Regions from separate parts of the Alcanivorax sp. VBW004 genome, predicted to be linked through region 3. Evidence: predicted binding sites of a transcription regulator. Region 3 holds the regulator's gene; each other region holds the start of a gene.
The links. The regulator PhoB, encoded in region 3, activates phosphate uptake and scavenging genes when phosphate is short. The targets are predictions, from matches to a motif close to TGTCATANNNNTGTCANA.
Positions count from the first base shown of each region.

Region 1: F1529_RS13640 (prolipoprotein diacylglyceryl transferase family protein) is a predicted target of PhoB. The motif match lies at 2,774-2,791, and genes of this name have one in related genera.
Region 2: phnC (phosphonate ABC transporter ATP-binding protein) is a predicted target of PhoB. The motif match lies at 1,840-1,857, and genes of this name have one in related genera.
Region 4: F1529_RS08520 (CDGSH iron-sulfur domain-containing protein) is a predicted target of PhoB. The motif match lies at 2,128-2,145, and genes of this name have one in related genera.

Region 1 is NZ_WNHC01000001.1:3,004,000-3,008,213, reverse strand. It holds gene F1529_RS13655 (hypothetical protein) at 87-671, opposite strand; gene F1529_RS13650 (GMC oxidoreductase) at 719-2,287, opposite strand; gene F1529_RS13645 (hypothetical protein) at 2,460-2,717, shown strand; gene F1529_RS13640 (prolipoprotein diacylglyceryl transferase family protein) at 2,857-4,029, shown strand; gene modC (molybdenum ABC transporter ATP-binding protein) at 4,007-4,214, opposite strand, start outside.
Region 2 is NZ_WNHC01000001.1:1,025,190-1,029,403, reverse strand. It holds gene F1529_RS04640 (ISL3 family transposase) at 1-88, opposite strand, end outside; gene F1529_RS04635 (hypothetical protein) at 140-475, opposite strand; one part of gene F1529_RS04630 (IS3 family transposase) at 568-838, shown strand; one part of gene F1529_RS04630 (IS3 family transposase) at 838-1,703, shown strand; gene phnC (phosphonate ABC transporter ATP-binding protein) at 1,946-2,791, shown strand; gene phnD (phosphate/phosphite/phosphonate ABC transporter substrate-binding protein) at 2,788-3,651, shown strand; gene phnE (phosphonate ABC transporter, permease protein PhnE) at 3,662-4,214, shown strand, end outside.
Region 3 is NZ_WNHC01000001.1:292,169-296,382, reverse strand. It holds gene rd (rubredoxin) at 1-15, opposite strand, end outside; gene F1529_RS01395 (chorismate lyase) at 255-812, shown strand; gene ubiA (4-hydroxybenzoate octaprenyltransferase) at 1,107-1,979, shown strand; gene phoB (phosphate regulon transcriptional regulator PhoB) at 2,296-3,000, shown strand; gene phoR (phosphate regulon sensor histidine kinase PhoR) at 3,095-4,214, shown strand, end outside.
Region 4 is NZ_WNHC01000001.1:1,850,619-1,854,832, forward strand. It holds gene ppc (phosphoenolpyruvate carboxylase) at 1-1,683, shown strand, start outside; gene F1529_RS08520 (CDGSH iron-sulfur domain-containing protein) at 1,819-2,070, opposite strand; gene F1529_RS08525 (GNAT family N-acetyltransferase) at 2,198-3,064, shown strand; gene F1529_RS08530 (1-acyl-sn-glycerol-3-phosphate acyltransferase) at 3,115-3,909, shown strand; gene yeiP (elongation factor P-like protein YeiP) at 4,013-4,214, shown strand, end outside.

The DNA of each region.
Region 1 (4,214 bases), 2.7 Mb from region 3:
TGGGACAAGAGCCGGGATCCGCTCATCACTCCCTGTCCATCACTCAATACCGTGACGAAGCCCACAAGGAATTATTCAGAGGTTCCTTAGTCGTCTTTAAGGGAAAGGTGGCTGACATCCGGTTGCGCCGGTGGTGGCGCCTGGGTGCGCTGGCCCAGGTCTTCCCCGGGCGCCGCCATGCTCAGGTGGCTTACATCAGGGGCTGGGGGTGCAGGCGCGCGGGTTGCGTTATCCATATCCTCACCCACATCCGCCACGGAAAACGCACCAGAGAAGCCGGTACCCCCGGTACGAATGGTTCCCACGGTCTCCAGATCACCGCTGTTCTGCTCCCTGGGGCTGGCCGATACGGCTGAGTCGGAAGATTCCGTCGCCGGTGCAGGTGCTGCTGATGGCGCAGCAGCCGGCTGCGCAGGCACCGGCGGTTTCTCGCCACCGGACACAGGGCGAATGTCACATTCCGCCCCGGCCTGCTTCATCAGCGCCCGAAACTTCATGGCCGTGGCCTGATCAGCATCTTTCTTGATCACCACTGGCTGGCCGGAAAACAGTTTCTCAACCCGGGCGCTGTCCATCTTGAACAAACGCCCCAGATTGTTCTTCACCGTGGCCAGGTCAGCACCGCCGACCAGCTTCCCGGAAAACACGATATGGAAACGAGCATCACTCATGCTGTTGCGCTTCTCCCTTCAGGCAATTCAGTTTTCAGGCACAAGATTCAATCCATCTGCGCCGCACAATACTCCGCCAGCGCCGCAATGGTCCGTGACGGGTTCAGGCCCAAAGCCCGAGGCACCATGGCGCCATCCACCACATAGAGACCTGGATAGTTGAACACTTCCCCGGCATGGTTCACCACCCCCTGTTCCACAGAATCCGCCATATTGCAGCCACCCAGTGGGTGCGGTGTGACCAGATTCTTGAACCAGGTCCAGGTAGCGGGTGTCATCGGGTTGCCCCCAGTGGCTGCCGTCAACGACAAATGCCGATCGGCCAACCCCTGTACTGCCTTTTCTGCCTTGCGGTAATCCCACTTGAGCTTCAGGCGATCACGCTTCCATGGCCAGTACCAGCGCCGGCCCAGAGAAAAGGTACCACCGGGATCATCCATGGCCTGGCCAAACCAGGGCATCATTTTGCCAAAGGGATTACTGCTGTCGCCATATTTCAGCATGGCCGCACCCAGCCGGCTGCCGGCAAACCGGGATTGCTTGCCTAGGCGCTCCAGCCAGCTACCAAGAATATCCGGCAATCCACCGTCTTCCACAAAATACCGGGCGCCATTGTCCGAGCCATCCAGGTAATCGATGGCGCTGGTGATGGTCGGGCCCCGCGTAGGTGAAATCTGACGATCTTCATAGAAAGCCGCCGTGGCAAAATCGCCATTACTGCTCCAGTTATGCCCGAGCTTACGGCTGAGTTTCGGCAGCGTCTTGAACTGATCCCGGCAGCGCAGTAACAGTTCGGTGGACCCCATGGAGCCAGCAGCCACGATCACCTTGTCAGCCCGGAAACCACGCCAGCCCCGCGCATCCAGATCCATGGCCTGCACTTCATAGCCCCCCGAGGCCAGCGGCCGAATCGTGCGCACGTGATGCAACGGACGAATCTGCGCACCAGCACTTTCCGCCGCCGCCAGATAATTGAGATCCAGGGTATTCTTGGCTTTCACCGGGCAACCCAGATCGCAATTGCCGCAATGGGTGCAAGTGCCCTGCTCTTTGCCCTGGGCGTTGACCCAGCTTTTACTATGGCGGTAATCGAACGAATCGTCGTTTTCCGCGCGCCACTCTGGATCAAACGTAATCGCCTGGGGTACCACGGTGAAACGGTCCCCGGCGCCGACCGCCTCCGCCGCTTCTTTCATCAGGTGGGTGCGTGGCGTCCACTGGCTCGTCGGCAATGTCTGCACATTGAGCATCACGCCAGTGATGTCGTAATAGGGTTTCAGGGTGGCGTAATCAATCGCCTCAGGCCAACCCTGCTCGAAGGCCTCGGGTTTGGCTTCAATACTGACGTTGGCATAAATCAGCGAGCCGCCGCCAACCCCGGATCCCATGGCAATACTCATGTCACCGAAATTGCGAAAATCAATCCAGCCGTTTTGTTTTTCCGGCTCATCTTCATCCCAAAGCCAGTCTGTCTGGGAAACGGACGGGTAATCACCAGGCAACCAGCGCCTGCCCCGCTCCAGCACCACCACCTTGCTTCCCTTCTCGGCCAGTCGGCATGCCATCACAGCGCCCCCGAAGCCACTGCCGATGACCAGCACATCCACCTTTTCCATGTCGTCCCCAGTGTTTTTCTGCTTTTTGTTGTCGGCTCCCCGAGCGTCCAACTCTCTTCTTACACTACTTTTTGCACTATTTTTTGCACTATAAATTTAAGCGCCAATCCTGTCCATTTACACCGCTTTCCAGTAACCTGACCACCATCTTTGCCGGCCCACAGCAGCATCCATGGAACAGATCGATTTCGTTACTATTGAAGAGAAAAAGCGCCCTCGCAAGCGGGCTGCTGCCCCGAAAAAGGTGGCCAGCGCGTCGCGGCAGGCAACCGCGCGGCAAGGCGCTGTTCGTGAAGGCTACCGGCGTCTCACCGCGGACATTCCCGCCGATTTACACAAGCGCCTGAAAATGCAGGCACTGATGGAAGACCGTTCTGTCACCGAGTTGATCGTGCAAGCGGCAGAGAGCTTTCTGCGTAACCGCGACTGATTTCCCCCACCGTTTCCTTCGTCCCCATCCGTCCTTTTCACGCATAGCACTTACGCTGTCATTGAAGCGTCACCGCGCTGTCATTCATTCGCACCCTTGTGGCGACACCCTTGGCGGAAACCGTCTAAGGAGCTAGCTCATGGCTGCAGATCTGTTTCTGCTCGTCTGTGCCCTGCTGTTCGGGCTTGGATTTCGTCAATTGTTCCGCCACCTTCCCGAGGAACGCTGGCAATTTGTCGCGTCCCTGCCCTTGAAGAAAAACGGTGACGGTTCCTGGCAGGGCCTGAATCTCACCTTCTATGGTTTATTTACCGGCCTGGCCGGCGGGTTCGGCGTCGCCACGTTCATTCTTCTTACTGCCGCCGTCGGTGTTTCACTGATGACCACCGTACTCCTGACCCTTGGGGTACTCGCCATTTGCCTGCCAGCAGCCAAGATTATCGCCACAGTGGTAGAGAAAAATCGACACGGCTTTACCGTCGGCGGCGCCAGTTTCGTGGGTATTATCATTGCACCCATATCCCTGTGGCTGGCGGACAAGGCCAGCCAGCACTGGTGGGACACGCCGCTGCCCACTCTGCCCATGCTGGCAGCCATGTCCATCGCCTACGTGATGGGGGAAGGGATCGGTCGACTGGCCTGTATCAGTTTCGGCTGCTGTTACGGTAAAGCGCTCAACGATGCACCCACCTGGGCCCGGCGCATGTTTGCCACGCTCAACCATGTCTTTATCGGCAAAACCAAAAAAATCGCCTTTGCCGGGGAAATGGAAGCCGTCAAGGTCATTCCCATTCAGGCGGTGACCTGCGTGCTCTACACGGCGCTGGCATTGTTATGCAGCGCCCTCTTCTTCCACCAGTTATTTGCCCTGGCCTTTGCTCTGAGCCTGGTGGGCAGCCAGCTTTGGCGAGTGTATTCGGAAACACTGCGGGCGGATTACCGTGGGGGCAGCAAGCTGTTCTCGGTCTATCAGCTGATGGCATTGCTCGCCGCACTGTACGGTGTGGCTATCAGCATCGCCCTGCCCGCACATAGTGATTTACAGCCGTTACTCCACGCAGGGCTAGGCGCACTGTGGACGCCGGGAGTCATCCTGTGTCTGCAGTTGATTACGGTTGTCATGTTTTTCTTCTCGGGCACCAGCACCATCACCACCGGCGAGCTACGATTCGGGTTGGCCGCTGACTGGCGTAGCCAGGCCGGCTGCGACGGTGAGCATCACCAGCATGACAAGAAAGACACGGGGCAGCCATCAGGCCCCGCGCCCCTCGGCGCCACCCTGCGCAGTTCTACACCAGCGCCACGGCCTTGATCTGGGCATAGACGTCGGCACCGGGAAACAGGGAAAGCTGACGAGCAGAACGCCCGGAAATCCGGGCCAGAATGCACTGCCCGGCCAGGGCAAGCTGCACCAGGCATTGCCCGGGCCCCACCTCACGCAAGCCGACCACCCGGGCCGGCAGAATATTGAGAATACTGCTGTCGCCCGGCGCACTC
Region 2 (4,214 bases), 730 kb from region 3:
AATGGAAATGGAGATCGTGCTCTTCTACCTTGGTCCCCTGAATTTGGTATTTCGGAAGATGGAGAATATTCGCGGGCTCGCAGGCCACATAGCCTCCTTACTTTGTCCAGATTTTCGAAGTGTCAGAGAGCGTGCCTGCCTATTCTACAGAGCTAAGAACTGTAGCCGGATAAGTTAACAACAAAATGGCTAGCGTCCCCATTGCTGTTGCCATGGCCGCGATCAAAAAGATCTGTGAGAGACCGGCCAGCGTGAGAACATAGCTCCCAAGCACTGCGCCAAGACCAATCGCGCCATTGAAGATTGCCACATAGATTGCAGAGGCCGGCAGCGCGTCAGCGCCCGCTTCCTTGAGAATCCAAGTTTGGAATCCCACCAGAACAGCGGCAATTGCACCACCCCAAAGGATCAGCAATAGCGTCGTGCCCAGCAGCCCGAGCCCGCCTGCCAATGCGGATAGCAGCCACAACGCCACTGAAGCGAGACATAGTGCGACCAGGAGTGAGGTGGTCCCCGAAATCAGGACCAGGCGTTAAGCTCTGATCATGACGATTGGAGACGATAATCATGAGCAGGAAACGCAAGCAGTACAGCAGTGACTTCAAGGCCAAGGTGGCTCTCGCAGCCCTCAAGGGCGATCAGACAACGTCGGAGATCGCCGCCCGCTTCGAGATCCACCCCACCATGGTCAGCCAGTGGAAGCGTGAACTCCTGGACAACGCCACGGGCGTCTTCGAAGGCAAGGATGGTAAAGCCGCCCAGAAGAGCCAGGAGGAGATCGACACGCTTTACCGCGAGATCGGCAAGCTGACGGTGGAACGCGATTTTTTGTCGCGCAGGCTCGATCGTTGAGCCGGGCTCAGCGCTTGGCCTTGATCGAGCCGCCATCCTCCGACAATCCCAGCCTGCGCCGGCAGTGCCAATTGCTCGGTATCAGTCGCTCATCGCTATACTACCAGCGCCGTGAGTTACTCGCCGAGGACCTGATGCTAATGAGGCTGATCGACGAGGAGCATCTGCGGACGCCGGTCTACGGCTCCCGGCGGATGACGACCCATCTCAACCGCTTGGGGCACACGGTGAACCGCAAGCGGATCCGTCGCCTGATGCGGCAGATGGGGCTGCACGCGGTGTACCCGAAGCCGCGCACCAGCCAGTCTGGCGTGGGGCATCGGGTCTATCCTTACCTGCTCAGGGATCGCGTCATCGATCGTCCCAACCAAGTCTGGGCCACTGATGTGACGTATATCCCAATGGCGCGAGGGTTCATGTACCTGGTGGCCATCATGGACTGGCACAGTCGCCGTGTGCTGGCCTGGCGGGTATCGAACACCCTGGATACGGACTTCTGCATTGACGCACTGGAGGAGGCCCTGGAGCGCTATGGGCCGCCGAGCATCTTCAATAGCGATCAGGGCTGCCAATTCACCAGCCAGGCGTTCACCGAGGTACTGAAGGCCCATGGCGTCCGGATCAGCATGGATGGAAAAGGCTGCTACCGGGACAACATCTTCGTCGAACGGCTCTGGCGTAGCGTGAAGTACGAGTGCGTCTATCTGAAGGCCTTCGAAGATGGTGCCCACCTACGCCGGGAGCTGAGGAAGTACTTCACTTGGTACAACCGTCAGCGGCCCCATCAAGGGCTGGACGATGCGACACCCGATGAGGTGTACTTCGCTCAACCACTGACCCAGGCGGCCTGACGCCTGATGATGGTCCGGTCAGAGCTTAAATCGTCTGTCAGGTGGTCCAACGGATGGGGTCCACTTCACGTTCCACTTTGGCTGAGCTCCATGTATTTCACAGAGCCCTTCGGAAAATCCTTGCGAACCAAAAGCACTTCATCAACCTGTCACGTCAGTGACACGACGGTGTCATCCCTCAGCTTTACCGTTCAATTGTAACTCGCAATACGGCGAGCTTATTTATTGCAAAAGGTGATCCTGTGGCCCCAACTCAATCAACCAATGTGATGCTTCGAGTCGAGAGTATGGGCGTAACCTACCCGGGAAACGTCCTCGCGCTCAAACCCACCAACGTTCACTTTCACAAGGGCGAATTCACCGTGCTACTGGGACTTTCAGGCGCGGGTAAATCCACTCTGCTTCGTTCACTGAATCACCTGGTTAAGCCCACAACCGGGAAGGTTGTGTCTGGCGAGTTTGGTGAACTGACCAACCGTAGAATCCTGCGACAGCACCGCAGCCGCACCGCCATGGTGTTCCAGCATCACCAGCTGATCGAACGATACACCGCGTTACAGAATGTGCTGACAGGCAGACTTGCGTATCACGGTACTTGGCGAAGCCTGCTTCCCCTGCCCCGGCAGGACCTGGAGTTGGCTCTGCAATGCCTCGACCGCGTAGGTCTGGCTGACAAAGCGCTTTCCCGAGTAGATCAGTTGTCCGGCGGCCAGCAGCAGCGGGTTGGAATCGCCAGAGCATTGGTGCAGCAACCATCCATGATTCTTGCCGATGAGCCCGTTGCCAGCCTGGATCCGGCCACTTCTGAAAAGGTACTCGGCCTACTGCGCGATATTTGTCAGGAAGATGGAATCACCGCGGTTATTTCCTTGCACCAATTGGAATACGCCCAGCGTTTTGCAGACCGGATCATCGGCCTTTCGAACGCTCATATCGTTTTTGACGATGCTCCTGAAAACCTGAAATCGAAACACCTGGACGAGATTTACCACCGTTCACCCAGCGTGGTAGCTGCGGAAGGCAAACCAGCCATCCATAAACCTAAGACCACCCCGATAACGACAGACGTACTGGAGATAGCACAATGAAGACAATGATTCACTCTTTGCTGGCTCTGATAATGATGCTCGGCATCCATTGGCCAGCCCATGCCGCAGATACAGACCCTGATCTTTTGAAAGTTGCCTTGCTGCCGGATGAGAACGCGTCAGAACTGATCAAGCGAAACCAACCTTTGAAGGATTACCTGGAAACCACTCTTGGTAAGGAAGTAGAACTGATTGTTACCACCGATTACTCCTCCATGATCGAAGCCATGCGTTTTGGCCGAATTGACCTGGCTTACTTTGGTCCGTTGTCCTATGTGATGGCCAAGAGTAAGAGTGACATTGAACCCTTTGCCGCCATGGTGGTAGACGGGAAGCCGACTTATCGCTCCATCATTATTGCCAATGCGGACTCTGGCGTTGGCTCCTTCGCGGATATCAAAGGCAAGAAAATGGCCTACGGTGACCGCGCATCCACTTCCAGCCACCTGATCCCCAAGACCGTACTCCTTGAGAAGGCAGAGCTCGAAGCCGGAAAGGACTATGAGGCTCATTTCGTCGGTAGCCATGACGCTGTTGCGGTTAACGTCGCCAATGGCAATGCCGACGCCGGAGGGTTGTCCGAAGTTATCTTCGAGCATGTGATGGACCGCGGCTTGATTGATCGGAGCAAGGTCAAGGTGCTGGGCTACAGCGGTGACTTTCCTCAATACCCCTGGGCCCTGCGTTCGAACCTGGCCCCTGAGCTGAAGAGCAACATTCAGAAAGCCTTTCTGCAGATCGATGACCCGGAGATTCTCGACAACCTGAAGGCTGAGGGATTCGCGGCAATTACCGACGAAGATTACGATGTCATCCGCGCTATGGGTGGCCTGCTCAATCTTGATTTCGCAAAAATGTGAGGAGTGCCCCATGAGCTATACAACGACGGAACCGGCGACTCTGTCGCCGGCCCCGTCGGCCTCCGTGCTGGATGAGCACGCGAAAGGCTGGCGGAAAAAACTCGGACAGTCGCTGTTAGTGCTGCTCATCATTTTTGTCGCAAGTTGGTACGTAGGGCTGCTCAATTTCAATACACTTGCCAATGGCGTGCCAGCCATAGGCACACTCATTGGCGAATCTCTTCCACCTGACTTCACCAATGTGGCCAGCTGGGTGTCGCCGTTAATCGACACGCTTGCGATGAGTATTGCCGGTACTGCCATTGCAGTAACCTTGTCTGTGCCACTGGCATTCCTGGCTGCGCGCAACACCTCTCCACATCCGGTGGTGCTCCAAGTAACTCGAACCCTTTTAAACGGTTTGCGTTCAGTCCCGGAACTAATCATGGGCATCATCTTCGTGGCTGCTGTTGGTTTTGGGGCGTTGCCTGGCGTACTGGCGCTCGGTCTTCACTCCATTGGCATGGTTGGAAAGTTTTTTGCCGAAGCGATTGAGCATGTAGATGAGGCGCCAGTGGAAGCGG
Region 3 (4,214 bases):
TTCCCACTTCTTCATCGTGAACCTCATCGGTAAAAGTGAGCACTTGCTCACTACGCTACATACAGGGTGTATCTCGGGGGGCGTTAACCTATCGGCGTGCGGCGCAAAAATCAATGACAGCGGGCACTGTCATATTAGGACGCGAGGGCGCCATTTCTCTTGCCCCCCGGGGCATTTGGCGACCGCTTGCTCTGTCGCAGGACATGGGCCATAGTCCTGCCGCCCGCGAAAGTACGCGATATCCTGAGAGAGCCATGCTGCCTGCCGCCCTGCATCCTGACAGCCTTTGGCGCCCGCTGGAACAGCTGGTGCTGCCCCCGGTTATTCGTGACTGGATGGCCGACCCGGACTCCCTGACCCGGCGCCTCAAGCGTCACGGCCACTTCAGTGTGGTGCCCGGCCTGCATGCCATCGCCTTTCCGCGGGCCGACGAACGGCAGCTGCTGGCGCTGCCTGTGCGCCGCGCCGCCCTGATCCGCGAAGTCACCCTGCATCTGGACGGTACTCCGGTGGTGGCGGCCCGCAGCGTGCTGCCACTGACCAGCCTGGCCGGCGCCAACCGTTCCCTCGGCCACATGGGCAGCCGCTCCCTGGGCCTGGAGTTATATAACCGCCCGGTATGCCAGCGGGATCAGGTGTGGGCACGGCTGGCCTCACCGGGCCAGAACCACCCGGTGTGCTGGGGCCGGCAGTCGCGCTTTATCAAACGTGGCGCGCCCCTGCTGGTGGCGGAGTATTTTCTGCCGGCGCTGTGGGAGAAGGTGGAGGCAGAGGGGCTGCAAGGCGCAAACTCCAGGCAACTGCACGTCTAAAATCCCCCTGTAGGAGCACCACTTGAGGTGCGAACCGAGCGCCAGCGAGGAAATGGCGTCGCAACCGCTCCCATCCCTTTCCCGAAAGAGCTGTCGAGCCCTGACATTCCTGATCGGCCTTCGGCCGATGCCGCGTTCACACGCGGTTCGCACCTCAAGTGGTGCTCCTACAGGAGGGGGATACCAGGCACCGGTGCGTGACTGCAAAACGGTTGGCAACAACCGCGATTCGCGCCTTGAAACTTTCCACTTTCAACTTGAAACTTACCCCCTGCCCTGACAATCGGATGTCCCATGTTTGCCTTTGTTGAACAACGTTACCCCGCCCTGTGGCCCTATATTCAACTGATGCGCCTGGATCGCCCCATCGGCACGCTGTTGTTGCTCTGGCCCACCCTGTGGGCGGTGTGGATTGCCGGGGCCGGCACCCCCAGCCTGACCGTGATTGTGGTGTTCTTCCTGGGTGTGGTGATCATGCGGGCGGCGGGCTGCGTGATTAACGATTTTGCCGACCGGGATTTCGATGGCGATGTGGAACGCACCCAGGGGCGCCCGCTGGCCACCGGCGCACTGAGCGCCAAGCAGGCGCTGGCGCTGTTCTGTGGACTCGGGCTGCTGGCCTTTGGACTGGTGCTGTTTCTCAACGAATTGACGTTCTGGCTCTCCTTCGGCGGGCTGGGCCTCGCCGTGCTGTACCCCTTCACCAAGCGCTTCACCTTTATGCCCCAGCTGTTCCTGGGCGCGGCCTTTAGCTGGGCGATCCCCATGGCCTTTGCCGCTGAAACCGGCGAGGTGCCGGAAATCGCCTGGCTGCTGTACGTGGCCAATGTGCTGTGGACCGTGGCCTACGACACCGAGTACGCCATGTGCGACCGTGAAGACGACCTGAAGCTGGGCATCAAGAGCACCGCCATCCTGTTCGGCGATGCGGACCGTTTGATGATCGGCCTGCTGCAGGCCCTCACCCTGCTGGCACTGATCATGGTCGGTCAGCGGCTGGACTTCAGCTGGCCCTGGTACGCCGGGCTGGTCGGCATGGCCCTGAGCTTTGCCTACCAGCACAGCCTGATCCGCTACCGCGAACGCTGGCCCAGCTTCCACGCCTTCCTGAACAACCACTGGGCCGGGGCCTGCGTGTTTATCGGCCTGTATTTTCAGTATTTTTAAGAGACGCAACACACTGCACGCACCACGCAACAACACGAATTACCCCTGCAGGGAACGGGAAACCGCATCACTTCGCGCCGAGGCGTTTCATCTGCGGCCTTCGGCCGAGCCATGCCGGACACCGTAGAAACCGCCTTCCATGGCTCGCGGCCCGCCACGTTTCTGCCCTTTCGTACAAACCCAGATCCGCGTTGGCGCATGTTGCTTGTTGCATGCTGCGCCTCTATCTGTCATACGGATGTCATAAAAAGGCAATCTAATAGGGCAACATTCCGGGTAGCGCATGCGCGCCCATGACAGGCAAGGAAGGTAAGCCATGTCCCGTAACCGCATTTTGATTGTTGATGACGAGCCCGCCATCCGTGAGATGGTTGCCGTCGCCCTTGAGCTGGCTGATTTCGATGTGCTGGAAGCAGAAAACGCCCAGCGCGGCCATGAAATCATCGTGGATGAACGCCCGGATCTGGTGCTTCTGGACTGGATGCTGCCATCCGTCACCGGCATCGAACTGGCTCGCCGCCTGAAGCGTGATGAAACCACCAACGAGGTGCCAATCATCATGCTCACCGCAAAAAGCGAGGAAGATAACAAGATTCAGGGGCTGGACGTGGGGGCCGATGATTACATCACCAAGCCCTTCTCCACCCGCGAACTTATCTCTCGCATCAAGGCGGTGCTGCGTCGCGCGTCCAGTGTGGCAGCGGAAAAGGCCATTGAAGTGGAAGGGTTGTGTCTGGACCCGGTCAGCCACCGCATCAGCGCGGACGATTACCCCGTGGACATGGGCCCCACCGAATACCGGTTACTCGAGTTCTTCATGAGTCACCAGGAGCGCGCCTATTCCCGTACCCAACTGCTGGACCAGGTGTGGGGCGCCAACGTGTACGTGGAAGACCGCACCATCGACGTGCACATCCGCCGGCTGCGTAAAGCCCTGGCGCCGTTCGACTATGACCGCTTTATCCAGACCGTACGCGGCACCGGCTACCGCTTTTCAGTAAAATCCGCAAAAGCCGGCTGAGACAGCAGCCACGCAGCTGCTTATACTGGAGGCCCATTGTCGGGCCCTCGCCCGGCAACCTGCGAACCCGGTAACGAATCGCGGTGACTGACGCATGAAAGCCAGCCTGGCCAAGGAAGTAAATCGCATTGCCGGCCTGATTTTTCTGGCCGCCCTTGCCGCTCTGGCGGTAGGGCACATCTGGCCGCTGCTGGCAGGGCTGGTGGGGTATATTTTCTGGAGCACCCGCCAACTGTTCGCCCTGTACAGCTGGCTGGTTCGCGATGATCACACCGAACCCCCGGACAGCATCGGCCTGTGGGGCGAGTTTTATACCCGCCTTGAGCATTTATTCCAGAAGGAACGCCGCGCCCAGGAAAACCTGCAGGGCATTATTCATCGTGCCCAGCAATCGGTGAATGCCCTGGACGACGTGGTCATCCTGATCGACCAACACGGTTACCTGGAATACTGGAACCATGCTGCGGAACGCGCCATGGGGTTCAATGCCGGCCAGGATCTGGGGCAACCGCTCACCAACCTGATTCGCCACCCCCGCTTCACCGAGTACCTGACCAAGAGCGAGTTTGACGAAGCGCTGGAAATTCCCTCGCCGGTGGACGACAACCGCATCCTCCAGTTCCGCGTCACCGAGTTTGGTGTCGGCGAACAACTCTTGATCGCCCGTGACGTGACCCGCCTGCACCACCTGGAGCAGATGCGCAAAGACTTCGTCGCCAACGTCAGCCATGAGCTGAAAACCCCGCTCACCGTGCTCAAGGGCTACCTGGAAACCCTGCTCGATACCATCCCCGATGAGCAGGCACGCCTGCGCCGGGCGCTGGTGCAGATGGACAACCAGTCCAACCGCATGGAAGCCCTGGTCGCCGACCTGTTGCTGCTGGCCCGACTGGAAGGCACCGAAGCCGACAGCGTGCGGCAAGCCGTACCGGTACACGGCATGCTTAACCGCATGAAAGACAATGCGCTGGCCATCAGCAGCGACAAACACCACCGGATTGAACTGGATGTCCCCCTGGACGCCCGGCTGATCGCCAATCCCGCTGAACTGGAAAGCGCCTTCGGCAACCTGATTACCAACGCGGTGAAATACACTCCGGCCGAAGGCACCATCCACATCCGCTGGTGGCAGGATGCCCACGGCGCGCACCTGTCCGTCACCGACGACGGCATCGGGATCGACCCGGCCCATATCCCCCGGCTGACCGAACGTT
Region 4 (4,214 bases), 1.6 Mb from region 3:
TTGACCCGCCGCCAGATGGAAGCCCAGGTGGAAGGCTTGCCGGTGCCGGAGGGGGACGCGTACCTGCGTCGCGAAGAACTGATGGCGCCACTGCAGATGCTGGACCGTTCGCTACGTGCGGTGGGTTTGAGCGATATCGCCGATGGTGATTTGAAGAACACCTTGCGCCGCCTGAACTGCTTTGGGATTACCCTGTTGCGGCTGGATATCCGCCAGGAATCCACCCGCCACAGTGAGGTGCTGGATGCGATCACCCGCTATCTGCAGCTGGGCAGTTACAACGACTGGGATGAAGCGGCCCGCCAGGCGTTTCTGGTAGACGAACTGCAGGCGCGCCGGCCGTTGATTGATGCCGCGTTCCGCGATAGCGAACACTGCACCCCCGAGGTAGCCGAAGTGTTGGCCACCTGTGAGGTGATCGCCGAGCAGGGCAGTGAAGGGCTGGGAGCCTACGTGATTTCCATGGCGACCACGCCGTCCGATGTGATGGCGGTGATGTTGCTGCAGAAGATCGCCGGTGTCCGCGAGCCCATGCGCGTGGTGCCGCTGTTTGAAACCCTGGACGATCTGGACGGCGCCGAGCAGACCATGTCGGCCCTGTTGGCGTTGCCGTTCTACCGGGAGCGAGTCGCCGCGGGCCAGGAAGTCATGATCGGCTATTCCGATTCCGCCAAGGACGCCGGTTTTCTCGGTGCTGCCTGGGCCCAGTACCGGGCCCAGGAAAAGCTGACGGCGCTGTTTGCCGAGAACGCTATTCCGCTCACCCTGTTCCATGGCCGGGGTGGCTCCATTTCCCGCGGCGGCTCGCCCACCCGCATGGCGTTGTTGTCGCAGCCGCCGGGATCAGTGGCCGGGCGTATCCGGGTGACGGAGCAGGGTGAGGTGATTCGCTTCAAATATGGCCGCCCGTCGGTGGCGGTGTTCAACCTGGAGCAGTATGTGGCGGCCACACTGGAAGCCACCCTGTTGCCGCCCCAGGCGGCGCGGCCGGAGTGGCGCCAGCAGATGCAGGCGCTGACCGATACCTCTGTGGCGGGCTATCGCGGGGTGGTTCGCGATGAGCCCGAGCTGGTGCGTTACCTGCGTACCGTGACGCCGGAAACCGAATTGTCGCGATTGGCGCTGGGCAGCCGTCCGGCCCGCCGCAAATCGGATCAGGGCATCAGCTCGTTGCGGGCAATTCCCTGGGTGTTCGCCTGGACCCAGATCCGCCTGATGCTGCCTGCCTGGCTGGGCACCGGTGCCGCCCTGGAAGATGCCCAGAACGATGCGGCACAGAATGGCATGGTGCGGGAAATGGCCAGCGAGTGGCCGTTTTTCCAGGGCGTGGTGGATATGCTGGAAATGGTGCTGGCCAAATCCGACCTGCGGGTGGCGGCCTGGTATGAAGAGCGCCTGGCTGGCGATGATGCCGGCCTGATGCGTTTGGGCGAAGTGCTGCGCGAGCGGCTCACCGCCACAGTCAGTGCCCTGTCAGCGCTCACCGGCCGCGAAGATCTGCTGGATAACAACCCGGTGATGCGCTGGTCCATCCGCGTGCGTGACCCGTACACCGACCCGTTGCATTTGCTGCAGGCAGAGCTAATGGCGCGGCTACGTCAGCAGGACGGCGACGAAACGCTGGAAAGCGCCTTGATGGTGACGATCGCGGGGATTGCGGCAGGACTGCGCAACACGGGGTAAAGGCAATTGACAGCTGACAGCTGCGCGAAATCGGCTGTCTTGATTTGAAACGGAAGAGGCCGCGCCCAATCCTTGGACGCGGCCTCTTGGCTTCGACAGGCATGGCAACGCAATCGCGACGTTTTTGCCTGGTGACTATTCACTGTCCACTATCTTCGAATGACTGCCGTCGCAGATCATGCCTTTGCTGCTGTGTTTACAGCCGCAGAAAAACACAATCCTGTCCCGCGTGGCGGTGTAGGGCACCGGAGCGAAGCCGGTGCCCTTGTGGCTGCCGTCGCAATAAGGCTGTGTCTGGCTCAGGCCGCAGGCGCACCAGTAGACCGTATCGCCTTTTTTGACGGGTAGCGGGAACGGTACGGTGTGGGCGATGCGGGGGGTGTCCATGGTGCTCTCCAGGGGGCTTTCGTTAACGTCAAGCGCATTTTTCGTGTGTCGCGCAAATGTCATGCAAATGTCACTGCCTTGCCACGGCGGCTGACGACACTGGCCGAAACTGCCAGTGGAGTACACTATGCTTGCGCAAGCTGCAGGAAAGATCAAAGCGTTAAGCCCGCAATTGAAAGGGGCCTTCGCCAAGCCGTTCGTGGCCACCGCCGAGATTCTTCGCTTTCCCCGTGATATGGCCGCCGAGAGGGCGCTTGAGGCCCCAGCGCCGGGTCGTTTCACGGCCTATTTCACCCGCTCGCGCCGCGAGATTCTGAAAATCCAGCGCCTGCGCTATCGCATCTTTTCCCAGGAATACGGCGCCAGTTTCAGTGCCCCATTCGGGCTCGACCGGGACCGCTTTGATCGTCACTGCCTGCACCTGGTGGTGCGTGATAACCGCAATGGGGAAATCGTGGGTTACACCCGTGTGCTGCCTGGCGATCGCTTGCACCGGACCGGGGGTTTCTATTCCAGCGGTGAATTTGATCTGACCATGCTGGGTCGACTGGATGGCAAGCTGGCAGAGATCGGCCGTACCTGTATCCACCCGGAACACCGCAACGGGGCCGTTATCAGTGTGCTGTGGGCGCGGCTGGCGCAGTACATGCTGGAAAACGATGTGCGCTACCTGCTGGGCTGCGCCAGTATCGCTCTGAGTGAAGGCTATAACGTGGCAGCGGTTAATCAGCGTATCCAGGCGCGCCACCTGAGCCAGGCAGGGCATCGCGTGCAGCCGCATCTGCGCTTGCAGGCGCTGCCAGGAGATGCCCAGGCGGATAGTGTGAAAATGCCTCCGCTGCTCAAGGCCTACCTGCGCATGGGGGCTCAAGTGTGCGGTGAACCGTGCTGGGACCCGGATTTTAACTGCCTGGATTTCTTTGTGTTGATGGCGGTGGAGGACTTGCCCGCCCGTTATGTGCAGCACTTCATGCAGCCGGCCCAGGCGGTGTAAAGCCGGTTGGCAATGCATCGTGGGCAGTTGACGGCTAACGGGCGGGATAGATGAGCGAGATGAATCATAGCGCCAGCGTTTGCGCGTATTCCGAGGGTGGGCTCTGGCCGCAACTGCGCCGAGTGGGGCGGGTGATCCGCGTTGCACTCTATCTGTTGTGGGGTTTTGTGCTGGCGTTCTTGCTGGGGGCGTTCTGGTCTCCGTATCGGCCTGTGGTGCTGGCGGCGAAACAGCGTTGGTGCCGGCATTTTCTGCGTATCCTCGGGGTGGAGTTGACGGTCACGGGGAGCCGGGTGGAAGCCCCCGTGTTTCTGGTCAGCAACCATGTGTCGTGGCTGGATATTCCTGTGATTGCCAGCCAGCGGCATCTGTATTTTCTCTCCAAGGCGGAGGTGGGTGACTGGCCGTTGATCGGCACACTGGCCCGGGCCATGGGGACCCTGTTTATCAAGCGCGGCAGTGGTGAGTCGGTTCACAAGGCCCAGGAAATTGCCAGCCGCTTGCAGCAGGGGCACACGGTGCTGGTGTTCCCGGAAGGAACCACCACCGATGGCTCCAGCCTGCGCCGCTTTTTTCCGCAATTGTTTGATGCCCCCTTGCTGGCGGGCGTGCCGGTGCAACCGTTAGCGGTACGCTACCTGGATAACATGGGCGCTCCGGACCGGGGCCTGGCCTTTATTGGTGACGATGAGTTTCATCATCACCTGTGGGCCATGTTGCTCCGCCAAAAAATCCGCGTTCGCCTGCACTTCTGTACGCCCCTGGATGGTGAAGGCATGGACCGCAAACAATTGTGTGCCCAAGCTTACGAACGGCTTGAGGGGCAATTGAAAGTTCAAAGTTGAAAGCTTAAAAGCGCAAGAACGTTCAACTTGTCTCTCGGCTCTCCCTGCCTGTCGTCTCGCTTTGTTGTAGCATTGGCGCATCAATTGCCCAGGACCGCTTTCCATGACCCGCGCCAGTGAACTGAAAAAATCCGACGTTATCGAAGTCAACGGCACCCTGTATGCCATCCGCCAGATTGAGGTGCAGTCGCCTTCTGCCCGCGGCGCGGCCACCTTGTATAGGGTGAAGGCCAGTGCGGTTGGCGGTGGTCCCAAGTTTGAAGAGCGCTTCAAGGGGGATGACGACGTGGCCACGGTGGAGCTGC